3 regions of the Enterococcus hirae ATCC 9790 genome follow, and region 3 is predicted to be linked to each of the others. Evidence: predicted binding sites of a transcription regulator. Region 3 holds the regulator's gene; each other region holds the start of a gene.
What was found. The regulator NrdR, encoded in region 3, represses ribonucleotide reductase genes. The targets are predictions, from matches to a motif close to ACACNATATATNGTGT.
Positions count from the first base shown of each region.

Region 1: a site for NrdR is predicted at 2,935-2,950, ahead of nrdH (glutaredoxin-like protein NrdH). Genes of this name have one in related genera too.
Region 2: a site for NrdR is predicted at 3,538-3,553, ahead of EHR_RS11545 (vitamin B12-dependent ribonucleotide reductase). Genes of this name have one in related genera too.

Region 1 covers NC_018081.1:441,234-447,053, reverse strand. The annotation lists gene nrdF (class 1b ribonucleoside-diphosphate reductase subunit beta) at 1-270, opposite strand, end outside; gene nrdE (class 1b ribonucleoside-diphosphate reductase subunit alpha) at 327-2,486, opposite strand; gene nrdH (glutaredoxin-like protein NrdH) at 2,633-2,857, opposite strand; gene EHR_RS02150 (FeoA family protein) at 3,266-3,766, shown strand; gene feoB (ferrous iron transport protein B) at 3,770-5,820, shown strand, end outside.
Region 2 covers NC_018081.1:2,428,903-2,434,722, reverse strand. The annotation lists gene EHR_RS11560 (hypothetical protein) at 719-1,618, shown strand; gene EHR_RS11555 (hypothetical protein) at 1,974-2,690, shown strand; gene EHR_RS11550 (DUF6580 family putative transport protein) at 2,883-3,434, opposite strand; gene EHR_RS11545 (vitamin B12-dependent ribonucleotide reductase) at 3,578-5,820, shown strand, end outside.
Region 3 covers NC_018081.1:2,165,699-2,171,518, reverse strand. The annotation lists gene dnaI (primosomal protein DnaI) at 1-894, opposite strand, end outside; gene EHR_RS10320 (replication initiation and membrane attachment family protein) at 894-2,282, opposite strand; gene nrdR (transcriptional regulator NrdR) at 2,323-2,817, opposite strand; gene EHR_RS10310 (hypothetical protein) at 3,282-3,614, opposite strand; gene coaE (dephospho-CoA kinase) at 3,667-4,302, opposite strand; gene mutM (DNA-formamidopyrimidine glycosylase) at 4,266-5,102, opposite strand; gene polA (DNA polymerase I) at 5,172-5,820, opposite strand, start outside.

The sequences.
Region 1 (5,820 bases), 1.1 Mb from region 3:
TACAGCCTCTTCATGCGGCGTACGGACATCCTTACGCAGCTGATCCATTCCGCTTTCTGATTGGACAGTATCGAGTAAAGTCAGTCCACCGAAGACATGGCCAACCGTATCTTTTTCTAACTGTGACAGTGTCCGCCAGTCATCTAAATCATTAGACAAAGGAATACGGGTATCTAACCAAAATTGTTCAGTTAGTTTCTCCCACGTAGATTTATCAATGATATCTTCAATTTCATTCCAGTTTATTGCTTCATAGTAAGTTTCTGACATGAGAAATGCTCCTTTATTTAAATTACCTGTCTGTTCATTTTTTTTGCTTACTTGTTTTAGATGACACAACTTTCACATTGATTGCTGCCGATTTCTTCTGCATCATCAGTAAACGTCCGAACGTAATAAATTGATTTGATTCCTTTATGGAAAGCGTAGTGACGTAAGATATTCAAATCACGTGTTGTTTGTTTAGTCGTTGTTTTCCATTCATATAGACCTTCTGGGATTTCAGAACGCATAAATAGGGTTAAACTCATTCCTTGATCTACATGTTGTTGAGCAGTTGCGTAAATGTCAATGACTTTTCGCATGTCCATGTCATAAGCTGAAGTATAGTAAGGAATTGTTTCATTTGACAGATAAGGCGCTGGGTAATAGATTTTCCCGATTTTCTTTTCTTGACGCTCTTCGATCATGCGTGTAATCGGATGAATACTTGCACTAGTGTCATTGATATAAGAAATCGAACCATTCGGTGCTACAGCTAGACGATTTTGATGGTATAAACCATCGGTCATGATCGCTTGTTTTAAGTTTTCCCAATCTTCAGCAGTTGGAATAAAGATTCCTTCAAATAAAGCTTTTACTTTATCAGATTTTGGTTGGAATTCTCCAGTAACATATTTATCAAAATAGCTTCCATCTGCATAAGCAGATTTTTCAAAGTTATGGAAGACTTGTTTTCTTTCACGAGCAATCGTATTACTTTCAACTAATGTCCAGTAATTTAAAAGCATAAAGTAAATATTTGTGAAATCTAAGGATTCTTCAGAGCCATACGCCATTTGTTCCTTCGCAAAGAAAGTGTGTAAGCCCATTGCTCCTAGTCCGATCGTATGATTCAATTTGTTTCCATTTTGGATTGGAGGGACAACATCGATATCGGAAGCATCTGTGATGTAAGTCAATGCCCGTGTCATCGTACGCACAGACTGACCAAAATCAGGGCTGTCCATCAAGTTAACGATGTTAGTCGAACCGAGATTACATGAGATGTCCGTTCCTAATACTTCATATTCTTGTTTTCCATTGATAACAGAAGGTGTTTGAACTTGTAGGATTTCCGAACACAAGTTACTCATGATGATCTTTCCGTCAACTGGATTTTCACGATTAGCTGTATCAATATTGATGATATAAGGATAACCGGATTCTTGTTGTAATTTCGAAATTTCATTTTCAAGTTCACGTGCTTTGATTTTTTGTTTCCGAATATTAGGATTCGCTACTAAATGATCATACTCAGCAGTGATGTCGACATAAGAAAATGGCACGCCATATTCTTTTTCCACACTATAAGGACTGAAAAGATACATTTCTTCATTTTTACGAGCTAACTCGTAAAATTTATCAGGAACGATTACACCAAGTGAAAGTGTCTTTACTCGGATCTTTTCATCTGCATTTTCTTTCTTGGCAGAAAGAAAAGCAATGATATCTGGGTGGAAGACGTTCAAATAAACGACACCAGCACCTTGACGTTGACCTAATTGGTTTGAATAGCTAAAACTATCTTCAAATAATTTCATAACAGGGACAACACCACTTGCTGCTCCTTCATAACCTTTGATCGGTGCCCCCGCTTCACGTAGGTTTGAAAGAGTGATCCCAACACCACCACCGATACGTGATAGTTGTAAAGCAGAGTTGATCGAACGACCGATAGAGTTCATATCATCAGTTACTTGTGTCAAGAAACAAGAAACGAGTTCCCCACGACGTTTCCGACCGGCATTCAAGAAAGAAGGGGTAGCAGGTTGGTAACGTTGGTGGATCATTTCATCTGCTAAAGACAACGCTAATTGTTCATCACCATTAGCAAAATAAAGTGCGTTGAAAGCTACTCGATCTTCATAAGATTCAAGATAAGCAGTACCATCATTCGTTTTTAACGCATATTGTGAATAAAATTTGTAGGCAGCCATAAATGATTTAAAGGTAAAGTGTTGTTCTGCTAAAAATTGATAAAGTGATTCAATAAATTCAGCAGAGTACAGTTGGATAAATTCTGACTCTAAATAGTCGTTTTCAATCAAATAATTGATTTTATCCATTGCTGTTGCAAACGTCATCGTGTTTGGTTTGACATTTTCTTCAAAAAAAGCGGTTAGCGCTTCTTTATCTTTATTTAGCGGGATCTGACCATTTACTGGTCGATTGATTTCATTGTTTAATTTAAAGTAACTAACATCTTTTAACTGCTTAAGACTCATAAGTACGCCCAACCTTCATTCCATATTTTGATAGTGAATATTGTTTCGTGCTGTAAAAAAGGATTTGGGGAGTTTACGGCAAAAACAAGTGCCTCAATTCCATCAAATCCAATTCTACGTTCTTTTCCATTTCGATTGACTGGTGACTAACTAGCAAGTTTGCGAAGTTGATCTGGTCGAAACCCGATCACCGTTTGTGCATCTGACGTAATGACAGGAACACTTTGGAATCCTTGAGCTTTTAACCATTCAATTGCATCTGGTTGTTCGTCGATATTAACTTCTTCAAAATCGATTTGGTTGTCAGTTAAAAAGCGTTTGACCATCTTGCATTGCATACAATTATTTTTAGAAAATATTTTGACATTCATGTGTATTGCCTCCTCCACAGCTCTTGTTTATCTATAATGAATAGTATAAAACTATTAGTAAAAAAGTCAAACAACAAACACTACATCTTGTGTTGTGGAAACTGTGGAATACTATGTTTTGTGGTTTTTGAAAAACAGCTGAAAACAAGTAACAGGGGAAAAAATACTTGTTTTAGTACAGTGAAGGTTGTGGAAAAATCCCCGAAAAGATTTTTTTATCTCCTTATTAAGTGGTTAAATGAAAGTTCGCTCATAAAATCACAACGTTCGTTGACTTTATCAAGTAACGAGAGTATTCTTATTGAGAATGATTCTCAATGTATGTTGATAAATGAAGTAAATAATAGGGAAAATAAATAGAAAGAACTATCATGATGTTTTTCACAAGAAGGAGATGAAAATCGATTTATGAATTTGAATGCTACTTTATCTTTAGATGCCACTGTCCCTTTAGAAGAAGCGAAGCTAAATCTTGTTTACCAAATTGAAAAATTGCAAACGAGTGAAGCAGTCAAAAAACATTTGCAAAATCTCGGTATAATCGTTGGAAGTAAACTCGTTGTTATCAATCGATCAGGAAGTAATGGAATCGTCCTGCTAAAAAATAATCGGATCGCGATCGATCGAGAGTTGTTTAAACAAATTTTAGTGAAAAAGAACGAACTTTCTAAGGATAACTGGACTTCATTAGATCAACTGACTGTTGGAGAACGAGGAATCGTTGTAGGGATACATGGAAAAGGCGCTGTTAAACGGCGTTTGATGGATATGGGTGTAACGAAAAATGTTCCTTTGACCGTAAGAAAATTAGCACCACTAGGAGACCCGTTAGAAATTACCTTGCGAGGGTATGAGTTAACGCTTCGTAAAGAAGAAGCAATGTTGATCCTTGTGCAAAAAGAGGTGTAAAAAATGAAGGTAGCTTTAGTCGGTAACCCTAATAGTGGAAAGAGTAGTTTATTCAATGCCTTAACTGGTGCTAAACAATACGTAGGGAATTGGCCAGGGGTAACGGTGGAAAAAAAAGAAGGAAAAATGAAGAAGAATCCGATAATCAAGATTCAAGATTTACCTGGAATCTATTCCCTGTCACCTTATACACCTGAAGAAGTAATTGCGAGAGATTATTTGACCAACGAATGTCCTGATCTGATCATCAATATTGTCGATGCCACAAATTTAGAAAGAAATCTTTATCTGACTTCACAATTATTAGATCTAGGAATCCCCATCATTATCGGACTGAATATGATGGATATCATTAAAAAAAATGGCAAAAAAATCAATGTCGAAAAATTAAGTTATGGTTTAGGCATACCTGTGATTCCTATCAGTGTATTGAAAAAAGAAGGATTGGATAAATTCACGAAGAAAATCATTGATGCCTCCAAGCAGCCAAAAGAACAGAAGGTATCCTTACTAACTAATTATGACGATCGACTAGAAGCTGCAATCCATGAAATCGAAGAGATATTAGGAAAAGATCAGCCTTTTCAACGCTGGTCTGCCATCAAATATTTTGAGCGTGATCCACAGTTATGGGAAAAACAAACAATAACGACAAAACAAGAAAAAGAAATTGAGCAGCTGATTCGTCTGACAGAGAGACTATTTGATGAAGATAGCGAAACAATAGTTATTAATGAACGATATGAATGGCTAACGCAACTTACTGAACTTTGTGTCGTGTCTACGGATTCATTTCGCTTGTCCATCAGTGATAAAATCGATCGAATCGTTACTAATCGCTGGTTCGCTTTACCAATTTTTGCTTTTGTCATGTGGCTGATCTATTATTTAGCGATTCAAACAATCGGAACAATGGGAACTGATTGGATCAATGACACGTTATTTGGCAGCTGGTTGCCACAACACGTCGAACAGGTACTGGTCAACTGGCAAGTGGCACAGTGGATGCAACAATTGATCCTCAATGGAATCATAGCAGGGGTAGGCGCAGTGTTGGGCTTTCTACCTCAGCTGATCGTCTTGTTCTTGTGTTTAAGTTTCTTGGAAGATTGTGGCTACATGTCACGGATCGCTTTTGTGATGGATCGTTTATTTCGGAAATTTGGTTTGTCAGGAAAATCGTTTATTCCTATGTTGATTGCTACAGGTTGTGGCGTTCCAGGGGTGATGGCTAGCCGAACCATTGAAAATGAGCAAGATCGGCGCTTGACGATTATGGTCACGACGTTTATGCCATGTTCTGCTAAATTACCAATCATTGCTTTGATTGCAGGAGCTTTTTTCCCCCATACTTCTTGGGTAGCACCCTCTGCTTATTTTCTAGGTATGTCTTCCATCGTTTTATCAGGGATCATGTTGAAGAAGACGAAGTTATTTGCTGGCGATACCGCACCATTTATTATGGAACTACCAGCGTATCATTTTCCACAAGGAACAACGATTTTACGCCAAACCTATGACCGCAGTAAATCATTCGTCAAAAAAGCAGGAACGATCATCTTTGTTTCAAGTATTTTGATTTGGTTTACTTCTTCGTATAACTTTTTTGGTCAACCTGTTACAGAAGATCAAAGTATTCTAGCAAGTGTTGGACGGATTGTGGCTCCTCTTTTCCAACCACTAGGATGGGGGAATTGGCAAGGAACAGTAGCTACGATCACTGGATTAGTGGCCAAAGAAAATGTCATTGGGACTTTTGGTATTTTGTTTGGGCACAAAGAAGTAGCGGAAAATGGTCGAGAGATTTGGCAAGCATTACAAGGTACGTATACTTCCGCTGCTGCTTATTCCTTGTTGTCGTTCAATCTGCTTTGTGCCCCTTGTTTTGCAGCAATCGGTGCGATCCATCGTGAAATGAATTCAAGGAAATGGACACTGATCGCAGTTGGTTATCAATGTGGGTTTGCTTACTTGGTAAGCTTCATGATTTATCAGTTCGCTCATTTATTAGAAGGCGGCTCTATCGTATTTTCGACTTATTTAGCAGGTATGGT
Region 2 (5,820 bases), 260 kb from region 3:
AGAGATTATAAATGCTTTTCAAGCAAACCCGATATTTTCTACGGGATGTATTATTTTTATCATAGGTGTGTTAATTTTTGTTTTGGAAGAAAATTATTTTTCGTTCGTTGGCTATTGGGAGATACCAGTATGTTCGGACAACTATTTTGGGGACTGATTTTATCAGGTATCGGACTAGCAATCATTGTCTATTATCGAATGTAATTGGACTAATTGTATACGAATGATCCATTGCTTGCGACAAACAGGAAATGGTAAAAAGAAAGAAGTTTCTGTAAGATTTTCTAGAAATTTAGTACATTTTTTGTGTAAGAGTTCGTTTATTTAGGAAAATGTCAAAAATGAATGAACAAATTGGTCGGTTAGAAAACCAGCTGTTCTGAACGACTGCTAAAGCAAAAAAGGGGAGCTTGCGTGAAGTAGAAGTACGATGTTCTAGTGGTCGATAGATCATTCAATCAACAATTTGTGACAAACAGAAGTGGATAAATTAAGAATCTTCAATTTTAATCTAGTATAGGCAGTCATCATCCATTCTCTATAAGTGGGTGATGACTGCTTTTTGACAGAATGGTTATCGGATAGTAACTCGAAAAACAACATGTTTAGTGATATCAGATGCCAAAAAATTCTTTCTGCAGAAATAAAAGTTACTTAGATACTCCTTTTTTCTGATAGTTTAACAAGGTAGTATATAACTTTTAAAGGAGAGAATAACATGCCAAATGATAAACAAAAAATAGCAGTAATACGGACAGGAAGTCAATATGCTATTGCTCTTCAACTAATCAAGGATCATAAGCTTGTGAGGGGAGAAGCTAATAGTTCGGAAAAGTTAGCAACATTAGGTAAAATTCTTTCTAACTATAAGAGAGATTCTGCAGAAGGGATTATCTCCTATCTTCCGCTTCTTCCAGAAGAGAAAAAACTGTTACGACAAAGGAACATCCAAATGAATAGTGATGATAGAATAGTAGTGGATGATAAAAATAAAACCTTTTATATTAACTACCTTAATCAAAAGTATGATTTAAGCAAAAAAGCAGTTTTGTCGAAAGAAACAAAACATGCACTAATTCAAGACCTTGATAAATTCTATTTCGATTCTTTGGACCTTAACAGGTTTACTTCCTTTATTTATGATTTAGATGTGATCGCTAGAAGAGATGTTCAGACACTCTTAAAGAAGCAAACGCCCAAGATAGAAAAATCAATAAAAAAGGCAAGAGAAGATATAGCGGTTGATCAAGTGAAAGAAAGATTTAAGATGAACAGACACTATACTGAAATTCCCCCAACACTAATGGTGCAATTTCAAGACGAGTTGAAAAAATCTGAATACATAAGCAAAAAGAGGCAAAAAATAGAAATTGAGAAATTAAAAAATGAATATAAGTCTCCAAGTAAACCAAATGAAAGACAGGAATATTTCAAGATGAGTGTAAAAGAATTTCTTGAAAAAGGAAGCTCAGAACAAAGAAGCCTTAATAAAAGAAAACGTGAGCAAGGAAAATCCGAGCAAGGAAGACTTACGAAAAAAAGAATTGAGCAATTAAAAACATCTGTACTACCAAAGTCACAGGCATATCTAAACAAAAAGGATCAATTTCAAAGATAGTGATCAATAAAACTCTAAAAATAATTACATAATAAATGAGTGTGGGATATTGATCTGATTAATATCCCACTTTTTATGGCTAAATTAAAACTGGGATTAAAAAATCAATGAAATATTATGAAAGGAATTGTTATGTATAGGAATACTCAAATATAATTTCATGATGCATTTTTCTTTGAAAATACTATTCTTGACCTTGTATTCTCAGAAATTAAAAGTAATAACCTAGAATTTTAATCAATTAAATGGTATTAAATTGCAAAATTTTCTTTTCTTGGAAATAAAAGTTTTCTTATGTATTTTTTTTCTGATAAATTGATGAAGCAGTACATAAAATTTTAAAGGAGAGAATAACATGCCAAACATGGAACAGAAAAAAGAAACAAATCAAAAAATTGCAAATAATGAAAGCGAACGACCTCGAAATACTTTGTATAATCATGCTACTATAGCTTTTCAACTAATCGAAGAGTGTAAGCTTGAGGAGGGTGAACCTGTTAGTTCGGAAACATTAGCAGCAATAGGTGAATTTCTTTCTGAACTTAAAGATGATGTAGCAGAAGGGGTCATCCAACGACTTCCACTTCATCCAGATGAGAGCAAACTCATACAACCAAACAACCTAATAGAGACCCAAAATACAATAGAAGTAACTAGCCAAAATAAAACTTTTTATATTGACTACCTTAAGACAAGGCATAAGATTCACTCAGATACACGTTTGCCGAAGGAAACAAAAGATGCACTAATTGGAGACCTTAATAAATTTAAGTTTAATCCCTTGACTCCTGATACGTGTATAGCATTTATTCATGATCTAAAAATAATCGCTGAACAGGACGCTAAGGAACTTATAGAAAATCAAACCTCAAGAGTGGAAAAATTAATTGAAGAAAGAAAAGAAAATGAAGCGGTTAAGCAAGCGATAGCAAGTTTTATGAAGAATAGACACTTTACTAAACTTAACCCCACCATATTAAAGCAATTCATAGATGAGTTGGAGAATAGACCAAGAATAAGCCGAGAGAGACGAGAAAAAGAAATTGAGAAGTTTAACCCGTTACATAGATAACAATCAATAAACTCTAAAAATGATTACATGATAAATGAGTGTGGGATATTAATCAGAAAAAATTTGATTAATATCCCACTTTTTATGGCTAAATGAAAACTGGGACAGAAGAATCACTTCTGATTCTATACCCTCAAAAAAAGTTAGACAAAAATAATCAGAGGGCTGATAAAATAAGGATTCTCACGTCATTTATTTTTTATATCTGTCATCAAGCGTCTTACTGTATAGCGGAAACAGTATCCGTTGAAATGCGGGAAAGAGAATCAAATAAAAAAAGAAATTACCTATACCATGGGCGAGATCAAAAGGAAGTCCTTGAAAATAGTAAGCCCAAAAAGAGGGAAGTTGATAGATGAAAGTTTCAATTCGTGAAACAATCAAACCGTAAATTAATCCACAAATAAAGCTCAAAATTGCTTGAATAGTCACATGCTTAGCGACTATAGGTAACTGATTCATCCAATGAAAAAACAAAACAATCCCGCTGAAGGCGAGCATTTGACTGATTGTCCAAGTCCCTAATCCTAAATATAGATTAGTGATGAATAAGCTCAATATGGAGACGATTAAAGCATCTGTTAAAGAACCAAATGCCGCAAGTAGTAAAAGAATTGCTGTCATAGGTTGAATATTTGGTAACCAAGCAAAAAAAAGTCTGCCTACGACACAGGCAGCAATTAATAATGACAAATAAGCAAATTTGTGAATCGTAAAGTAAGGTTTTTGTTTAAATGTGTTCATCTTTTGAGGCTGCTCCTTCACTGATAATAGTTCTCATTATATCATAAATTTTTTTTATTACAAGATTGAAAAACACATTATGTAGTGTGATAATAATTAACAGACACTATATATAGTGTTTTTTATGATAAGGTGGCGATGGAATGGGAATTTATTCAAAAAAATATATAGAAAAACTTAATCAGGATATACGGAATTATCCAGAGGTCAAACCTATTGATCCACAAATGAAACTGACATTTGAAGGGATTTCACGCTTGGTCATGTTGGATCGATATACTTACAAAGATCCACATAATCAGACGTTAACCATAGGTGATCTAGTCGTCTTGACGGTACATGCGGATCCACAATACCCGGCTCGTGGAATTGGAACGATCATTCAGCACTCTGGAGACGATTTAACGATCGAAGTGGAAGAGGAATTTCGCTCCTCTTTGACTGATCCTGAAGAAATAGCTCGTGGATTCGTTAAAAGAAACAAAAGTGAAGTTGAAAAACCTTTAGAGCTGTATTATGAACAAATTGCTGCTCGAGTTGCTTTCGGAATTAGTCAAGTCGAGGGCGATAGAAAAGCTGAATTTTTTGAAGATTTTTACAAACAATTGACTGAACAAAATTTGATTCCTGCAGGAAGGGTGTTATATGGTGCTGGTACGCAATCAGAAGTCACATACTTTAATTGTTTTGTCATGCCATTTATTCAAGATTCTCGTTCTGGTTTAGCAAAACACCGAGAAGAAGTCATGGAAATCATGAGTCGTGGTGGTGGAGTAGGAACGAATGGCTCAACCTTGAGACCAAAATCAGCTGTCGTACATGGCGTAAATGGAAAATCTTCTGGTGCTGTTTCTTGGCTCAATGATTTAGCTAATCTCACCCATTTAGTCGAGCAAGGAGGAAGTCGCAGAGGGGCGCAAATGATCATGCTCAATGATTGGCACCCAGATATTTTTGAATTTATTATTTCAAAAATCCAGAATCCGTTGATCCTGCAACAGTTGATAACTACAAGTCAAAATCCCCTAATCAAACAATTAGCAAGCGAGAAACTAGCTTTTTCTCCTTTAACTCAAGAAGAAAGGGAGCTATTTGAAGTCTTGGTTAAGGAAGAGGGGCTTTTGCAATTTGCAGAACATGCTTTCATCAAAGAGGCTAAGCAAAAATTAAAAATGGGTGGAAGTTATAGTGTCAAAGATCCTGACTTCTTAACAGGGGCGAATATTTCAATCTGTCTGACAAAGGAATTCATGGCAGCTGTCGCACAAGATAAGACCTATGATTTGCGTTTTCCTGCTATTGACGAGTATACAGAAATAGAAATGGCTGATTATGATCAACATTGGGCTGAAATCGGTGATGTTCGTGAGTGGGAAGCGACAGGACGTAAAGTGAAAGTTCATCAAACAATTCGAGCCAGAGAGCTTTGGGAATTGATCACTTACTGTGCTACTTATTCTGCGGAACCAGGGATCTTTTTTATTGATAACGCCAATGAGATGACTAATGCTGCTGCCTATGGACAAAAAGTCGTTGCAACAAATCCTTGTGGAGAACAGCCATTGACACCGTATGCGGTATGTAATCTTGCAGCTATCAATTTAGCGAATATGGTAGATGAGCACCAAGAAATCGATTTTCAAAAAGTTGCAGAAGTGGTTAGAACCAGTGTACGTTTCCAAGATAATGTTATTGATGCGACCCCTTATTTTTTTGACAAGAATGAGCAACAAGCAAAAGGGGAACGTCGTATTGGTTTAGGGGTGATGGGCTTAGCCGACTTATTGATCTATTGCGGCAAAACGTATGGCTCTAAAGAAGGAAATGCGTTAGTCGATCAATTGTTTGAAACGATTGCCGTTACAGCTTATCAAACGTCGATCGAATTGGCAAAAGAAAAAGGAAGTTTTCCTTATTTAGTTGGTAAGAACGAAGAAGAAACACGACAATTACGTGAGCGTTTTATCCATTCTGGGTATATGAAAAAGATGCCAGAACATATTAGGCAAGGTGTCTTAACTTATGGAATCCGTAATTCACACTTATTAACCGTTGCACCAACTGGCTCGACAGGTACGATGACTGGTGTTTCCACGGGATTGGAACCTTATTTCTCTTTTTCCTACTTTAGAAGCGGTCGCTTAGGAAAATTCATTGAAGTACACGCTGAAATCGTTGACGAATATATAGCGAAACATCCAGAGGCAGATGCCTCAGAGTTACCGGAATACTTTGTCTCAGCAATGGAGCTTTCACCAGAAGCTCACGTGGATGTCCAATGTACGATCCAACGATGGGTTGATAGCTCCATTTCCAAAACAGTCAACGCACCTAAGGGATATCGTGTTAAAGAAGTAGCTGATATTTACGAACGACTTTATCAAGG
Region 3 (5,820 bases):
AATTTCTTTTGTCAAATAACGAATCCGTTCCATGATTCGTTTGGCTTTCAATGGTTCTTCATCTCCACGCTGTGTCACAGCAAGATGTTGCTCCAATTCATTCATTGTAAAATTGGAAGAGAAAAAGGTTGGCAGTTGCTCTTGCATTCGATATTGCAAAATCACACCAAAGACTTCATCTCTGATCCAACTACTCATGGCATCAGCGCCAATGTCATCCATCATTAAGATCGGTGAACGTTTGACTGCATCTAGTTTTTCTGCGACTTGATCTTTTCCAATCGCTTGTTTCATTTCAACAGCAAAAGTTGGAAAATGGACAAGTGTAGTTGTAAAGCCTTTAATGGCTAGTTCTCTGGCAGTCGCTCCTAAAAGATAGGTCTTTCCTATTCCAAAGCTGCCAACTAAATAGAGTCCTTTGTGATAGTCTTTGGGACTTGCACTATAATTTTCCACAAAGTCTAATGCTTCAAAGCTCGCATAGCTCCGTCCATCGGTACGCTCAAAATTATTGAAAGAAGCATCTTGGATATCTTTTGGCATATCGACAGCTTTGATCCGGTTCCTGATTTCTTCTTGTCTTTTCTTCGCCAATAAGGCTTCTGTTGGAACATAAGTCACATCGACATAATGAAAATTCAAGGTTAGCTTGGGCTCATAGCCAGGAGCGATCATCGTAGGGTCATTTTTTTGGTATTTTCGTTTTTCTTGGACAAATTCATATAGTTTTGCATAACTTTTTTCGATATCTGCTTGTGTTAATTCATCTTTGTGATCCGCCAAAAAGGCTTGCACATCTGGATCGTTGAGGACTTCTTCGATCATTTCAGCAAATTTTTGTTGATAATTTCGCTGGCTGATGATCCGCTTTAATTCTTTTCCTACATCTTCCATTAGCTATCTCCCTCCTTCTTGGCAAAATATTCTTTGAATCGTCGTTCGATCTCCGCTTTTTTCTCACTACTGATTTTTTTCTCTTCTTTAGGCTGGTTGACCCAATCCGGTAATTTCTCACGACGAACGTTTCGACGATTAGTTGAATAATTCTGGTTCGTATTTTTAGTATTTTGTTTGACTTTGCTATTGGTTTTCCGAATATGTTCAATGGCTTCTTCTGGGGTCATGATCTTTTTTTGTGCCCATTCGTTAGCGATCGTGTTGACAAAGCTTGCGGTTAAGCTAGGACGATCTTTGATTACTAAGACATAATTGATCAGGATATTGATCAAACTATTCGACAATCCCGATTGTGAAACTAAATCCTGTAAAAGCCAAGTTTCTTGTTTTGACACATAGCCGCCTTTTGCTTGTTTCAGTGCCTCTAAATATTTCATTGGCGGAATGCTTTTGGCTTCGTTCACTAACTGTAGTGTCGCATTTGTCAGAGCAGTTGCTTCCTTAGGTGTCTCATTCTGATTGGCAGAGGTTGCTTCTTCATTTTGATTAGCCAATGTATTTGTTCGCTTCGTCTGTTGGTTCACCAATACGATGCGTTGAAGCTCTTTGACAGATACTGTCTGCTCAGAAAAATCATACGCTTGTACGACCCATTCACCTAATGTCAACTCATCCACGCCATAAAGTAAATGATACATTGTTAACTGTTCCTTCAATGATTCATCTAGATTCATGATATGTTTTTTTGCCAACCAATCTGTCAAAAAGCGCCAATCAAGAGTGGATTGTTCCATGGACTTCCCCAGATCAGTTGATTTGGTTGTAAATGACTGTTGGTTTCCCTCGAGTTTCTCTTGATCTGCAGCATATGTTTTTTCATTAAAGCGATATACTTCTAAAAATTTCTTCGTGATCTTTTGATAATCATTCGTCGAAAAATGTTCCGGCTGAAATAGTTGGATCAACTGATCGAAACGCCGTTGACCGACTTTTTCTAATAGCAGAAAAGACAATAATGTATCTTTAAAAAATGCTAACGGTTCAATTGGCTCAAGTAACTCATAAATAAAACATCCCCCTAAGCTAGGGTCTTCTTTGAAAAAAACTTCTAAAAGTCCGATCCCTTCTAGTTTTTTTCGTGCTTCATAAAGCTGAGGAATACCACAATTCAAGCTACTTAACAGATCAGCATGTAATCCTTCCGGTCCAACGCCTTTTTGTAAAGGAATTTCTGATAGTAAGGTAAAATACAAACTCAAAGCTTCACTGCCGATTAATGGCTGGTAGAGATAAAGTAATGAGGATTTCCCTTCTTCTCTTAGCGGATAGCTTTTTCTTCCTTGGTAGATATTTTTAGGTTGAAGCTCTTTCCATGCGTTATCCAAGGAATTTGGCCTCCTTTTATGACTTGATTTTATTTCTGATTTATTCGTTGTTTTCTTTGTGATTCTCTTTATTATTTTCTTTTGCTTTATCAACGATGTCTTGTAATTCTTTTAAAAACACCGACATATCTTTAAATTGACGATAAACACTGGCAAAACGGATATAAGCAATCTCATCTAAATTGACCAGATCTTCCATCACGTATTCTCCGATCAACGTCGTCGATACTTCATTTTCACCAAGACTTCGCACCCGATTTTCAACATGGTTTACGATTTGTTCCATTTGTTCCATCGCAACTGGTCTTTTTTCTGCTGAACGGATTAATCCTCTTAAAATCTTGTCACGATTAAATTCTTCCCGTTCCCCATTTTTTTTGATCACTAATAAAGGTGCTGCTTCAATTCTTTCAAATGTTGTAAAACGAAAAGAACAGTTTTCGCACTCTCGTCTTCGACGAATTGCTCGACCATCATCCGCTTGTCGACTATCAATCACTCGGGAATTGTTATGTTGACATCTAGGACATCTCATTATTTTCACCTCTTAATCTGAAATTTTTCTGATATACATTCATTTAATATATTGAATCAATTTATATAGTATTGATTCAATTTATATAGTATTGATTCAACGAACATTCAAAGGATAAATTTTCACTCGATAATAGTTACGTAAATAATTACGTATGAAACAATATTTTTATGATTCACTCCTGCTTTTCATAAAAAAAGTTTCACACATGTAACTAGTTGTATTATAACATGAAACAATTCTTACAGGCGACTCTCCTGTATAAAAAACCTCGTTAGAAGAACCTTTTTTTCAATCGATTGATCGAAATTGTTCCAAAGCAAAACAATTAGGCTTGACTTTCGAGAAAACTGCATGTAAAACAGTGCTTCTTAAAAACTTCTTTCAGGTGCATACTTCAAAAAAAACAGAGAGTGAGACAAAACTTGTCTCACTCTCTGTTTCAACAGTCTAAGTTATACCCATTAAAGTTTTTCTTCAATCCCTGTATAATGTTTCATTCGTTGTTCATCGATTTTTTGTTGTTCAGGAATATGATCGGATTCTGGTAAAGGTGTTTTTTTGTGTGTTGGATCATCTTTTTTTCGTTCTTGTGTCAGATCTTGCTCCTTGGCTTCTTTTTCTGCTTGTTGGTCTTCTAATTCATCGACTCTGGCTTTGTAGCGTTCATCATTTTCTTTTGCAGCTTCTGATTGTGCCCGTCCTTCATCTACCAGTTCATCTTTATTCAAGATCTCTCCTAGTTTTTCTTTTGCAGAACCGACTACTTTATCTTTTTGATTTTTAAAAGTCCCCATACCAATCCCCCTCTTTTCTTTATATTCAGCATAGCAAACTATCTAAATATACTCAAAGAAATCGATTGTTGAAGTCCGAGAGCCAACGTTCGATTTGACAAGTCAGTTCATCCTTACTACCGGAATTGTCAAAAACGATATCTGCTAATTTTTTCTTTTCTTCAATCGGCATCTGGCTTTGTATTCTTTTCTTTGCTTCGTCTAGTGTCAATTGATTTCTTTTCATCAAACGTTGCAATTGAATTTCTTCTGGAAGGTAAACGACTGCTACAGCATCCATTTCCTGTTCATAATGACCTTCAAATAATAAAGGGATATCAACGACAACTAAAGGATAATTTGCTTTTTGTTGCTTAATCTGTTCCGTAATCGCTTGACGGATAAAGGGGTCTAATAAGCGATCAAGTTTTTGTCTTTGTTCTGTCGAATCGAAAATAATCTTAGCTAAAGCTACTCGATCAAGCGAGCCATCTTCTTGAAGGATTTCTTCCCCAAATTCTTGAACGATTGCCGCCAATCCAGGAGTCTGAGGTTGGACGACTTCACGGGCGATGATATCTCCATCGATCATCGGGATTTGGTGACGGCTAAAAACAGCTGCTGCAGTGCTTTTCCCAGTAGCAATCCCACCAGTTAAGCCTAAGACATAGCCTACTTGCTGATTTTTAGTCTTTGGCAATTTGGACAATAGTGAGTCCCCCTTTGCGCTACTTTTGTTTTGACGATCGGTGTATGACAACGAACACATGGTTGACCAGTCTGACCATAGACATGTAAAGCTACTTGAAAGTTACCTGACTCGCCTAACGCATTGAGATAACTCCTGATCGTCGTTCCGCCAGCCTCAATTGCCCGAGACAACACGTCAATAATTGCTTTTCGTAACAACTCTGCTTCTTTGGGCTTCAATGTATCCGCTGGCTGTTCTGGATGGATCTTTGCTTCCCAAAGCGCTTCATCCACATAGATATTCCCTAAACCTGTTACTAACTTTTGATCTAATAATAATGGTTTAATCGCTTTATGAGATTTTTGTAAGCCTAAACGAAAGCCGTCTAATAAAAATGTATCTGGCAACGGTTCTGGACCTAATTTCATGATGCCTTTGTAGGCATCACTCGTTCCTTTTTCAACTAATGTCATTCGTCCAAATTTACGTACATCATGGTATCGGAGTTGGCTACCATCTTCAAAGAAAAAAATGACATGCGTGTGTTTATCGATCGGTTCATTTTTTTCAACAAATTGGTATTTTCCTTCCATACGTAAATGCGAGATCAATTCATAATGACTCAAACGAAAAATTAAAAACTTGCCTCTTCGATCAATAGACAGAATCTCTTCGCCAACTAACGAAGCTTCAAAGATTGCTGTTTCTGGTTGTTCAATTATTCTTGGCCATAAGACTTGGATTTTTTGGATTTTCTTTCCAACGACTAAACGAGACAAGCCTTTTCGTACAGTTTCTACTTCTGGTAATTCTGGCATGTTTTCACCTTCGACTTATTTGCTTTTTTATCTATTTATTGAGCAGATCGGTTCAATAGTGGCAATCAGCTATTTCGCTTCATACCACGTTTTCCCCCAACTACTATCTGTAATCAATGGTACGTGTAAGGACACGGCATGTTCCATGACTTCACTTACTAATTTGTCTAATCGTTCTAATTCTGTTTCTGGCACTTCAAAAACCAATTCATCGTGTACTTGTAACAACATGGTTGCTGATAGTTTTTCTTCTTTTAAGCGTTTATCCAACTCGATCATCGCGATTTTAAGAATATCAGCGGCACTTCCTTGGATTGGGGTATTGATTGCTGTTCTTTCAGCAAAAGAACGTATATTATAATTTCGTGAATTGATATCTGGTAAATAACGTCTGCGATGGTAAAGGGTTTCGACAAATCCTTGTTCCTTTGCTTCACGAACGATACGTTCCATATATTCTTTGACTCCAGGATATTTCTCAAAATACGTATCAATGTACTGTTGCGCTGCTTTTCTTGTAATCCCAAGATTTTGTGATAAACCATAGTCAGAAATGCCATAAACGATCCCAAAATTGACTGCTTTTGCTTGACGACGCATATTTGGTGTGACATCTTCTGCTTTTTCAATCCCAAAAACACGCATAGCAGTACTTGCATGGATGTCTTGTCCTTCAAGAAAGGCTGCTTTTAAATGTTCATCATTCGAGATATGAGCC